DNA from 3 places in the Bradyrhizobium xenonodulans genome. Region 3 is predicted to be linked to each of the others. Evidence: predicted binding sites of a transcription regulator. Region 3 holds the regulator's gene; each other region holds the start of a gene.
What was found. Region 3 encodes PhoB, which activates phosphate uptake and scavenging genes when phosphate is short. Its sites were predicted from a motif close to TGTCATNNANCTGTCAT; they were not measured.
Positions count from the first base shown of each region.

Region 1: I3J27_RS16360 (DUF47 domain-containing protein) is a predicted target of PhoB. The motif match lies at 1,429-1,445, and genes of this name have one in related genera.
Region 2: ugpB (sn-glycerol-3-phosphate ABC transporter substrate-binding protein UgpB) is a predicted target of PhoB. The motif match lies at 1,370-1,386, and genes of this name have one in related genera.

Region 1 covers NZ_CP089391.1:3,525,631-3,528,901, forward strand. Annotated here, with positions in the region: gene I3J27_RS16350 (branched-chain amino acid ABC transporter permease) at 1-363, shown strand, start outside; gene I3J27_RS16355 (branched-chain amino acid ABC transporter permease) at 365-1,333, shown strand; gene I3J27_RS16360 (DUF47 domain-containing protein) at 1,488-2,132, shown strand; gene I3J27_RS16365 (inorganic phosphate transporter) at 2,143-3,150, shown strand; gene sugE (quaternary ammonium compound efflux SMR transporter SugE) at 3,143-3,271, opposite strand, start outside.
Region 2 covers NZ_CP089391.1:112,034-115,304, forward strand. Annotated here, with positions in the region: gene I3J27_RS00495 (CaiB/BaiF CoA transferase family protein) at 1-982, shown strand, start outside; gene ugpB (sn-glycerol-3-phosphate ABC transporter substrate-binding protein UgpB) at 1,440-2,756, shown strand; gene ugpA (sn-glycerol-3-phosphate ABC transporter permease UgpA) at 2,805-3,271, shown strand, end outside.
Region 3 covers NZ_CP089391.1:7,937,993-7,941,263, reverse strand. Annotated here, with positions in the region: gene pstB (phosphate ABC transporter ATP-binding protein PstB) at 1-272, shown strand, start outside; gene phoU (phosphate signaling complex protein PhoU) at 284-1,000, shown strand; gene phoB (phosphate regulon transcriptional regulator PhoB) at 1,023-1,730, shown strand; gene I3J27_RS37535 (GcrA family cell cycle regulator) at 1,833-2,345, opposite strand; gene I3J27_RS37530 (aspartate aminotransferase family protein) at 2,800-3,271, shown strand, end outside.

The sequences.
Region 1 (3,271 bases), 3.9 Mb from region 3:
TACTTGCGCGCGGCCACCGAAAATCCGACGCTGGTGCGCGCCTTCGGCATCAACGTGCCGCGCATGATCACGCTGACCTACGGTCTCGGCGTCGGTCTTGCCGCGCTCGCCGGCGTGCTCTCGGCGCCGATCAACCAGGTGCGGCCGCTGATGGGCGCCGACCTCATCATCGTGGTGTTCGCGGTGGTCGTGATCGGCGGCATGGGATCGATCATGGGCTCCATCATCACCGGCTTCGCGCTCGGCGTGATCGAGGGCCTGACCAAATATTTCTACCCCGAGGCCTCCAACACCGTCGTGTTCGTGCTGATGGTGTTGGTGCTTTTGGTGAAGCCAACGGGATTGACGGGAAGGGCGGCCTGACATGACAGCCTTGACGGACGACACGCTGCCGGTAGCCCCGCGCGCCATTCGCGACGAAATGATCGTCTTCGTGGTGATGGCGCTGCTGCTGGCCTCGGTGCCATTCAGCGGCATCTACCCGTTCTTCGTGATGCAGGCGCTGTGCTTCGCGCTGCTCGCCTGCGCCTTCAACCTGCTGATCGGCTATGGCGGCCTGCTGTCGTTCGGCCACGCGATGTTCCTGGGAACGGCCGGCTATTGCAGCGCGCATGCGCTGAAGGTATGGGCGCTGCCGCCGGAGCTCGGCATCCTCGTCGGTGTCGCGGGGGCTTTCGTGCTCTCGATCGTCACCGGCTACATCTCGATCCGCCGCCAGGGCATCTATTTCTCGATGATCACCCTGGCGCTGTCGCAGCTCCTGTACTTCATCTACCTCCAGGCGCCGTTCACCCATGGTGAGGACGGCATCCAGGGCATTCCGCAAGGGCACATGTTCGGCGTGTTCGATCTGTCCAAGCCGACCGTGCTCTACTACGTCGTGCTGGTCGGCTTCCTCGCCGGCTTCCTGCTGATCTACCGCATCATCAACTCGCCGTTCGGCGAGGTGCTGAAGGCGATCCGCGAGAACGAGCCGCGCGCGATCTCGCTCGGCTACCGGACCGACCAGTACAAGTTCCTGGCGTTCGTGCTGTCGGGCACGCTGGCCGGCTTTGCCGGATCGCTGAAAGTGTTCGTGGCGCAGAACGCCTCGCTCACCGACGTGCACTGGTCGATGTCGGGCGAGGTCGTGCTGATGACGCTGGTCGGCGGTCTCGGCACCATCTTCGGCCCCGTGGTCGGCGCCTTCGCGATCATCGCCATGCAGCAATATCTGGCAGGGTTTGGCCAGTGGGTGACGGTGATCCAGGGCTCGATCTTCGTGATCTGTGTGCTGACCTTCCGCCGCGGCGTCATCGGCGAAATCGCGCATTACTTCCGGCGGTCGCTCTAAGGCATTGATTTAAAGTCAATTTATCCTCCGCGCGAAAGTGGTGGATGATCCGGCTTCGCGGGCGTGAGGTGACGCACGCGGATCGAAAATGGTCTATGACAGTTTTGTGACGGTCCTTTTGGGCCGGGCCATTTCCAACCGGTAGCCACTTCCCATGATGCGATGGTTTCGCGCGTTCCTGCCCAAGGAAGAACGCTTCTTCGACCTGTTCGACCGCCATGCCCAGACCGTGATTCAGGGCTCGATCGCGCTCCAGGGCATGCTCAACGGGGGCGAGGAGACGCCGGTCTACTGCCAGCGGGTCAACCAGTTCGAGAATGACGCCGACAACATCACCCGTGAGGTGCTGACGGCGGTGCGACGCACCTTCATCACCCCGTTCGACCGCGGCGACATCAAGAACCTCATCACCTCGATGGACGACGCCATCGACCAAATGCAGCAGACGGCCAAGGCCGTGATGCTGTTCGAGGTCCGCAGCTTCGAGCCGCCGATGCGCGAGATCGGCGCGCTCCTGATCGAATGCGCCAACCTGGTCGGCCGGGCGCTGCCGCTGATGCAGTCGATCGGCCCGAACGTCGCGATGCTGACCGCGATCACGGAGGAGCTGGGCAAGCTGGAGGGCCGGGTCGACGATCTCCACGACATCGGGCTGAAGGAACTGTTCCTCAAGCACCGCGACGGCAACGCGATGGATTTCGTCGTCGGGGCGGAGATCTACGACCATCTCGAAAAGGTGGCCGATCGCTTCGACGACGTCGCGAACGAGATCAACAGCATCGTCATCGAGCAGGTCTAGGGGCGGCGCCGTGGATGCTGCGTTGGGTCTTCCCGTCCTGGTCGGACTGATCGCCGTCGCGCTGCTGTTCGACTTCCTCAACGGCCTGCACGACGCCGCCAATTCGATCGCGACCATCGTCTCGACCCGCGTGCTGCGGCCGCAATTCGCGGTGCTCTGGGCCGCGTTCTTCAATTTCATCGCCTTCATGGTGTTCGGCCTCCACGTCGCCCAGACCATCGGCACCGGCATCATCGATCCCTCGATCGTCGATGCCCAGGTGATCTTCGCGGCCCTTGTCGGCGCGATCGTCTGGAATCTCGTGACCTGGGGCCTCGGCATCCCGTCCTCCTCGTCGCATGCGCTGATCGGCGGGCTTGTCGGCGGCGGCATGGCCAAGGCTGGAATCTCGGCGGCGGTGTGGAGCGGATTGTCCAAGGCGGTGCTGGCGATCGTGCTGTCACCGCTGGTCGGCTTCCTGCTGGCGATGGTGCTGGTCGCAATCGTGTCCTGGGCCTCGGTGCGCTCGACGCCGTTCGCGGTCGACCGCGCCTTTCGCATCCTGCAATTCGCCTCCGCCTCGCTCTATTCGCTCGGCCATGGCGGCAATGACGCGCAGAAGACGATGGGCATCATCGCCGTGCTGCTCTACTCGCAGGGCCATCTCGGCAGCGACTTCTCGGTGCCGTTCTGGGTCGTGCTGTCCTGCCAGGCGGCGATGGCACTGGGCACGCTGATGGGCGGCTGGCGCATCGTCCGCACCATGGGCCTGCGCATCACCAAATTGACCCCGATGCAGGGCTTTTGCGCCGAGACCGGCGGCGCCGCGACGCTGTTCATGGCGACCTTCCTCGGCGTTCCCGTCTCGACCACCCACACCATCACCGGTGCCATCGTCGGCGTCGGCGCGGCCCGCCGCGTCTCGGCGGTGCGCTGGAACGTGGCGAGCTCGATCGTCTATGCCTGGGTGATCACCATCCCGGCCTCGGCCATCGTCGCAGCGCTGACCTGGTGGGCGGTCCAAATCTTCGTCAGGTAACGAATTTCAGTCCGGCAATACCGGCGACGATCAGGCCGATGCTGGCAAGGCGGAACGCTGTGGCCGGCTCGCCGAACAGGATGATGCCGAGTGTCGCAGTGCCGACCGCGCCGATCCCGGT
Region 2 (3,271 bases), 450 kb from region 3:
CCTCGACCTCGCCTCCGAGGGCGGCCGCGCCGTGCTGCTCAAGATGCTTGAGACGGCCGACGTCCTGATCGAGAATTTCAAGCCGGGCACGCTGGAGAAATGGGGCATCGGCAACGAGAGCTTGCGCGAAAAATTTCCGCGCCTCGTACACTGCCGGATCTGCGGCTTCGGCGCCGACGGTCCCCGCGGCGGCAATCCCGGCTATGACGCCATCATCCAGGCCATGACCGGCATGATCGCGGCGACCGGCTCGCCGGAGAGCGGACCGATGCGGATCGGCGTGCCACTGGTCGACATCGGCACCGGCCTTTATGCGGCGATCGGAATCCTGATGGCGCTGTCGGAGCGGCAGCGCTCGGGGCTCGGCCAGTTCCTGGAGACCACGCTGTACGAGACGGGTCTCGCCATCATGCATCCGCACACCGCGAACTATTTCATGCATGGCAAGCCGCCGTCGCTGACCGGCAACGAGCATCCCAACCTCGTGCCCTATGCGATCTTCCCGACCAAGACCGACAACATCTTCATCGGCGTCGGCAACGACGGCACCTTCCGCAAGCTCGCCAAGGAGATCGGCAAGCCCGAGCTCGGCACCGATCCGCGCTTTGCCCGCAACAAGGACCGCATCGCCAATCGCGAGGCGCTGCGCGCCGAGCTCGCCGCGGTGTTCAGCCAGCACGAGGCCGAGCCGCTATGCAATCGCCTGCTCGCCGCCGGCCTGCCCGCGGGCCCCGTGCAGAAGATCGACCAGGCCCTCACCAACCCGCACACGATCGCGCGCGGCGACGTCATCGAGAAGGATTGGTACAAGGGCGTGGCCTCGCCGATCCGGCTCGACCGCAGCAAGCCGAGCCTGCGCCGCCTGCCGCCGAAATTCAGCCAGCACTCTCAGGAGGTGCTGGGCGAGTTCGGCTACTCCAAGGCCGAGATCGACGCGATGGTCGAGACGGGCACGGTCTGCGGCCCGGAGCGCAAGCGCTAGAGCGACATAGGCTCAGCGTTGCCGCAACGGCGGTGCGCTCCCTCGCCCGCTTGCGGGAGAGGGTCGGGGAGAGGGTGTCGCCGCAACGGGACAATCCCCCAGAGGATAGAACCCCTCACCCGGCGCTGCGGGACGATGCTTCGCATTGCCCGGAGCGCGCCGACCTCTCCCGCAAGCGGGAGAGGTTCGGGAGACCGGAGCCGCATCGGTTCTACCTCACGCCACTCCACGCCAAGACCCCTCGCTTTCCACGTCCATCTAGCAATGCCGCACTGCGGCGCGGGCACGCAGGTGCACTGCGAACGGAGGAGGCTGTTCGCATCGTCTTCGCCTATTTGACAGCTTCCCTTTTCCAGCGCTTGCCGCTTTCGTTTCGGCCGCTTACACAGTCATGTGAACGTCATATGGCGCTGCTAGCGCAAGCGATCATTTTTGACGGCTGAGGGAGGTTTTCTTGATGGCTCTTCGACACTTTGGCGCGGCTGCCGCGCTTGCAGTCACCGTTGGTTTTGGCGCTTCGCCGGCATGGGCCGCGACTGAAATCCAGTGGTGGCACGCGATGACCGGCGCCAACAACGACGTCATCGTCAAGCTGGCCAACGACTTCAACGCCGCACAGAGCGATTACAAGGTCATCCCGACCTACAAGGGTAACTACGCCGACACGATGAATGCGGGCATCGCGGCTTTCCGTGCCGGCAACGCTCCCCACATCATGCAGGTGTTCGAAGTCGGTACCGCGACCATGATGGCCGCGACCGGCGCCGTGAAGCCCGTCTACAAGCTGATGGCCGACGCCGGCGAGAAATTCGATCCCAAGATCTATCTGCCCGCGATCACCGGCTATTACTCGACTTCGAAGGGCGAGATGCTGTCCTTCCCCTTCAACTCGTCGTCGACCGTGATGTGGGTCAACCTCGACGAGCTGAAGAAGGCCAATGTCGATATCCCGAAGACCTGGCCCGAAACGTTCGAGGCCGCCAAGAAGCTCCACGCCAACGGACATGCCACCTGCGGCTTCTCCGGCTCCTGGATCACCTGGGTCAATCTCGAGCAGCTCTCCGCCTGGCACAACGTGCCGCTCGCCAGCAAGGCCAACGGTCTCGACGGGTTCGACACCAAGCTCGAGTTCAACGGGCCGCTCCAGGTCAAGCATCTCGAAAACCTGGTCGAGCTCCAGAAGGACAAGACCTACGACTATGCCGGCCGCACCAACACCGGTGAAGGCCGCTTCACGTCGGGCGAATGCCCGATCTACCTGACCTCGTCGGCCTTCTTCGGCAACGTCAAGGCGCAGGCCAAGTTCAACTTCACCGCCGTGCCGATGCCGTATTATCCGGACGTCAAGGGTGCACCGCAGAACTCGATCATCGGCGGCGCCTCGCTCTGGGTCATGGGCGGCAAGCCGGCCGACGAGTACAAGGGCGTCGCGAAATTCCTGACCTTCCTCTCGGACACCGATCGCCAGGTCTACATCCACAAGGCCTCGGGCTATCTGCCGATCACCAAGGCGGCCTATGAGAAGGCCAAGGCCGAGGGCTTCTACAAGGACCAGCCCTATCTCGAGACCCCGCTGCTCGAGCTGACCAACAAGGAGCCGACCGAGAATTCGCGCGGTCTGCGTCTCGGCAACATGGTTCAGCTCCGTGACGTCTGGTCCGAAGAGATCGAGCAGGCGCTCGCCGGCAAGAAGACCGCCAAGCAGGCGCTCGACGCCGCCGTCGAGCGCGGCAACACGATGCTGCGTCAGTTCGAAAAGACCGCCGTCAAGTAAGGCGATGAGCGGCAGGCCGGTCGCCCGGCCTGCCGCTCTGCTGACATCATGCAAAAACAGGCCATTTTCCAGTCAAAGCTATTGCCTTACGCGCTGGTTGCGCCGCAGCTCGCAATTGTCCTGATTTTCTTCTACTGGCCTGCGCTGCAGGCGGTGATCCAGTCGTTCCTGCTCCAGGACGCGTTCGGCCTGTCGACCACCTTTGTCTGGTTCGACAATTACATCGAGCTGTTCAGGGATCCCGCCTATTTCGAATCGATCGTCCGGACATTCTTCTTCTCGTTCGCGATCGCGGTCTCGTCGCTGTCCTTCGCGCTGCTCCTCGCCGTGATGGCGGACAAGCCGCTGCGCGGCTCGATGCTGTATCGCACGCTGCTGATCTGGCCCTATGCAGTCGCACCGCCCGTCGTCGGCGTGCTCTGGATCTTCATGCTGCATCCCTCGCTCGGCGTGCTCGCGCGCTATCTGCGCGCGCTGGGCATCGACTGGAATCCGCTGCTCGACGGCGATCAGGC
Region 3 (3,271 bases):
TCGCGGTGCGGCCTGAAGTGATCCTGTTCGACGAGCCCTGCTCGGCACTCGACCCGATCTCGACCGCCAAGGTCGAGGAGCTGATCCAGGAGCTGTCCGAGAACTACACGATCGCGATCGTCACCCACAACATGCAGCAGGCGGCCCGCGTCTCCGACAAGACCGCCTTCATGTATCTCGGCGAGCTGATCGAGTTCGACGACACCAGCAAGATCTTCACGTCGCCGACCGACCGGCGCACGCAGGATTACATCACCGGCCGGTTCGGCTGAGGAGACGGGACATGGGTTCTGAACATACCGCAAAAGCCTTCGACACCGACCTCCAGGAACTCACTCGCCTGGTCGCGGAGATGGGCGGCATCGCCGAGCGCATGATCGTCGATTCCGTCGACGCGCTGATCCGCCGCGACGTCGCGCTCGGCCAGCGTGTCGTCGCCATCGACGCCGAGCTCGACGCGCTCCAGAAGAAGATCGAGGAGCGCGCCGTGCTGACCATCGCGCGCCGCCAGCCGATGGCGGTGGACTTGCGCGAAATCGTCGGCGCCATGCGCGTCGCGACCGATCTCGAGCGCATCGGCGACCTCGCCAAGAACATGGGCAAGCGCGTCGCGGCGCTGGAGACCGATTTCCATCCGCTCAAGCTGTTCCGCGGCCTCGAGCACATGACCGACCTCGTGCAGCAGCAGGTCAAGTCGGTGCTGGACGCCTATGCCGCGCACGATCTGCCGGCGGCGATGGCGGTGTGGAAGGGCGACGAGGAAGTCGACGCCATCTGCACCTCGCTGTTCCGCGAGCTCCTCACCTACATGATGGAGGATCCGCGCAACATCTCGTTCTGCATCCATCTGATGTTCTGCGCCAAGAACATCGAGCGTATCGGCGACCACGCCACCAACATCGCCGAGACCGTGTTCTACATGATCGAGGGCCAGGCGATCACCGACAAGCGGCCGAAGGGCGACATGACGACGTTCGCCACGACGGTCCCGAATACTTGAAGACTTAAGGAGCGACGACACCATGGGCGCACGCATTATGGTGGTTGAGGACGAGGAAGCTCTCACCGAGCTTCTCCGCTACAACCTCGAAGGCGACGGCTATGACGTCGAGACGGTGATGCGCGGCGACGACGCCGACACCCGCCTCAAGGAGCACATTCCCGATCTGATCGTGCTCGACTGGATGCTGCCGGGGCTCTCCGGCATCGAGCTGTGCCGGCGGCTTCGCACCCGTCCCGAGACCAAGCAGCTCCCGATCATCATGCTCACCGCGCGCGGCGAGGAGAGCGAGCGGGTGCGGGGACTTGCGACCGGCGCCGACGACTACATCGTCAAGCCGTTCTCGGTGCCTGAGCTGCTGGCGCGCGTGAAGGGCCTGCTGCGGCGCGCAAGCCCCGAGCGGCTCGCCACCGTTCTGGCCTACGGCGACATCGAGCTCGACCGCGACAAGCGCCGCGTGGCGCGCTCGGGCCGGCCGATCGATCTCGGCCCGACCGAATACCGCCTGCTGGAGTTCTTCCTGGAGCATCCGGGCCGCGTGTTCTCGCGCGAGCAACTGCTCGACAGCGTCTGGGGCCGCGACATCTACATCGACGAGCGCACCGTCGACGTACATATCGGCCGCCTGCGCAAGCTGCTCAATCTCGGCCGCGAGCAGGACCCGATCCGCACCGTCCGCGGCGCCGGTTACGCGCTGGACGACCGGTTTGCCAAGGCGGAGCAGACGTAAGGCCGGCTGCAAGCAGGCAAATAAAAAGCGCGCCGGGTGGCGCGCTTTTCTTTTTCTCGCTCGTCCTGGTTTGTGCCGGAACGATGTCGTCTGGTGCAGTGATCAGCGCGGACCCGGCTTCGGTGCCGCGCGGCGGCGATCGGCGGCCGGCTGATACGCAACCCGCGAGTGCTGGGCGCAATAGGGCAGGCCCGACAGCGCCTTGCCGCCGCAGAAGAAGAAATCCGGGCTCGAGGGATCGCCGACCGGCCAGTGGCAGGTCGCCTCGTTCAATTCCAGCAGCGACAGCCGCTGGCTCATCGGCACCACGTTGTCGTAGGTAACAGGTTCGGCCTCGACCTCGACCTCGAAGGCCTGCGCCAGCGCGGTGTTGCCGCGCGCGATCGGGCGGCTCACCCGCATCATGTGCTGCGCGGGACGCGCCTTGCGCGGCCGGGGCGCAGCAGACGAGGGGCTCTTGGCGCGGCCGGACAGACCGAGCCTGTGCACCTTGCCGATCACGGCGTTGCGGGTGACATTACCGAGCTCTGCCGCGATCTGGCTGGCCGACAATCCGGCCTCCCAGAGCTTCTTCAGTTGCTCGACGCGATCATCCGACCAGGTCAAAACCGTCATTGCACCCTTTCCTTCGCCGCGCGCCAGCCACCCTGGGGCTGCACTGCGAATGCCTAAGCCTCGAAAAACCCGTGCCGCCAGAATCCCTTAAGGCTCGCCGGGCACCGAGAGCCGCCCGAACGTTTACGCCGGTACATGAGGACTTAGAGATCAGAACTTCCGCACGAGATGTCGTATCTGACAAGCCAAACGCTACAATATGGCGTGACTCACGCGCAAGAGTCCGCCGACTCGCTTCCACATGTTCCGTGGCCAAAATCCCGCAAAATCGTCACCGCAAGACTACGGATTCAGCGTTTCGCGAGGCTTTCCGGCCGGCATTGACACCCGTCTTGCCAAGCATAAGATGCTCCCGCGTGCCGCCCTTAAAAGGCGGCACGTTTCGTTTTCCGGGCCGGTTGATGGTGCGTTGCGCAATGCACGCTCACGCCGTCCGCAACATCAAGTGACCGTCATGTCTAACAGCGCAGCACCGCATTTGCTCCCCGTTTTCGCCAGGTCCGACCTCGGTTTCGAGCGCGGCGAAGGCTGCTGGCTGATCGCGACCAATGGCGATCGCTATCTCGATTTCACCTCCGGCGTCGCAGTGAACGCGCTCGGCCATGCCCATCCCGCGCTGGTCAAGGCGTTGCAGGAGCAGGCCACCAAGCTCTGGCACATGTCGAACCTGTTCCAGAGCCCGGACGGCGAGAAGCTTGCTGCGCGTCTGTGCAACGAGAGCTTTGCGGACTTCGTGTTCTTCTGCAATTCCGGGGCGGAGGCGCTGGAGGGTGTGATCAAGCTGGTCCGCCATCATCACTTCTCCAAGGGGCATCCGGAACGCTATCGCATCATCACCTTCGAAGGCGCCTTCCACGGCCGCACGCTGGCAACGCTCGCCGCGACGGGATCTGCAAAATATCTCGAAGGCTTCGGTCCGCCGATGG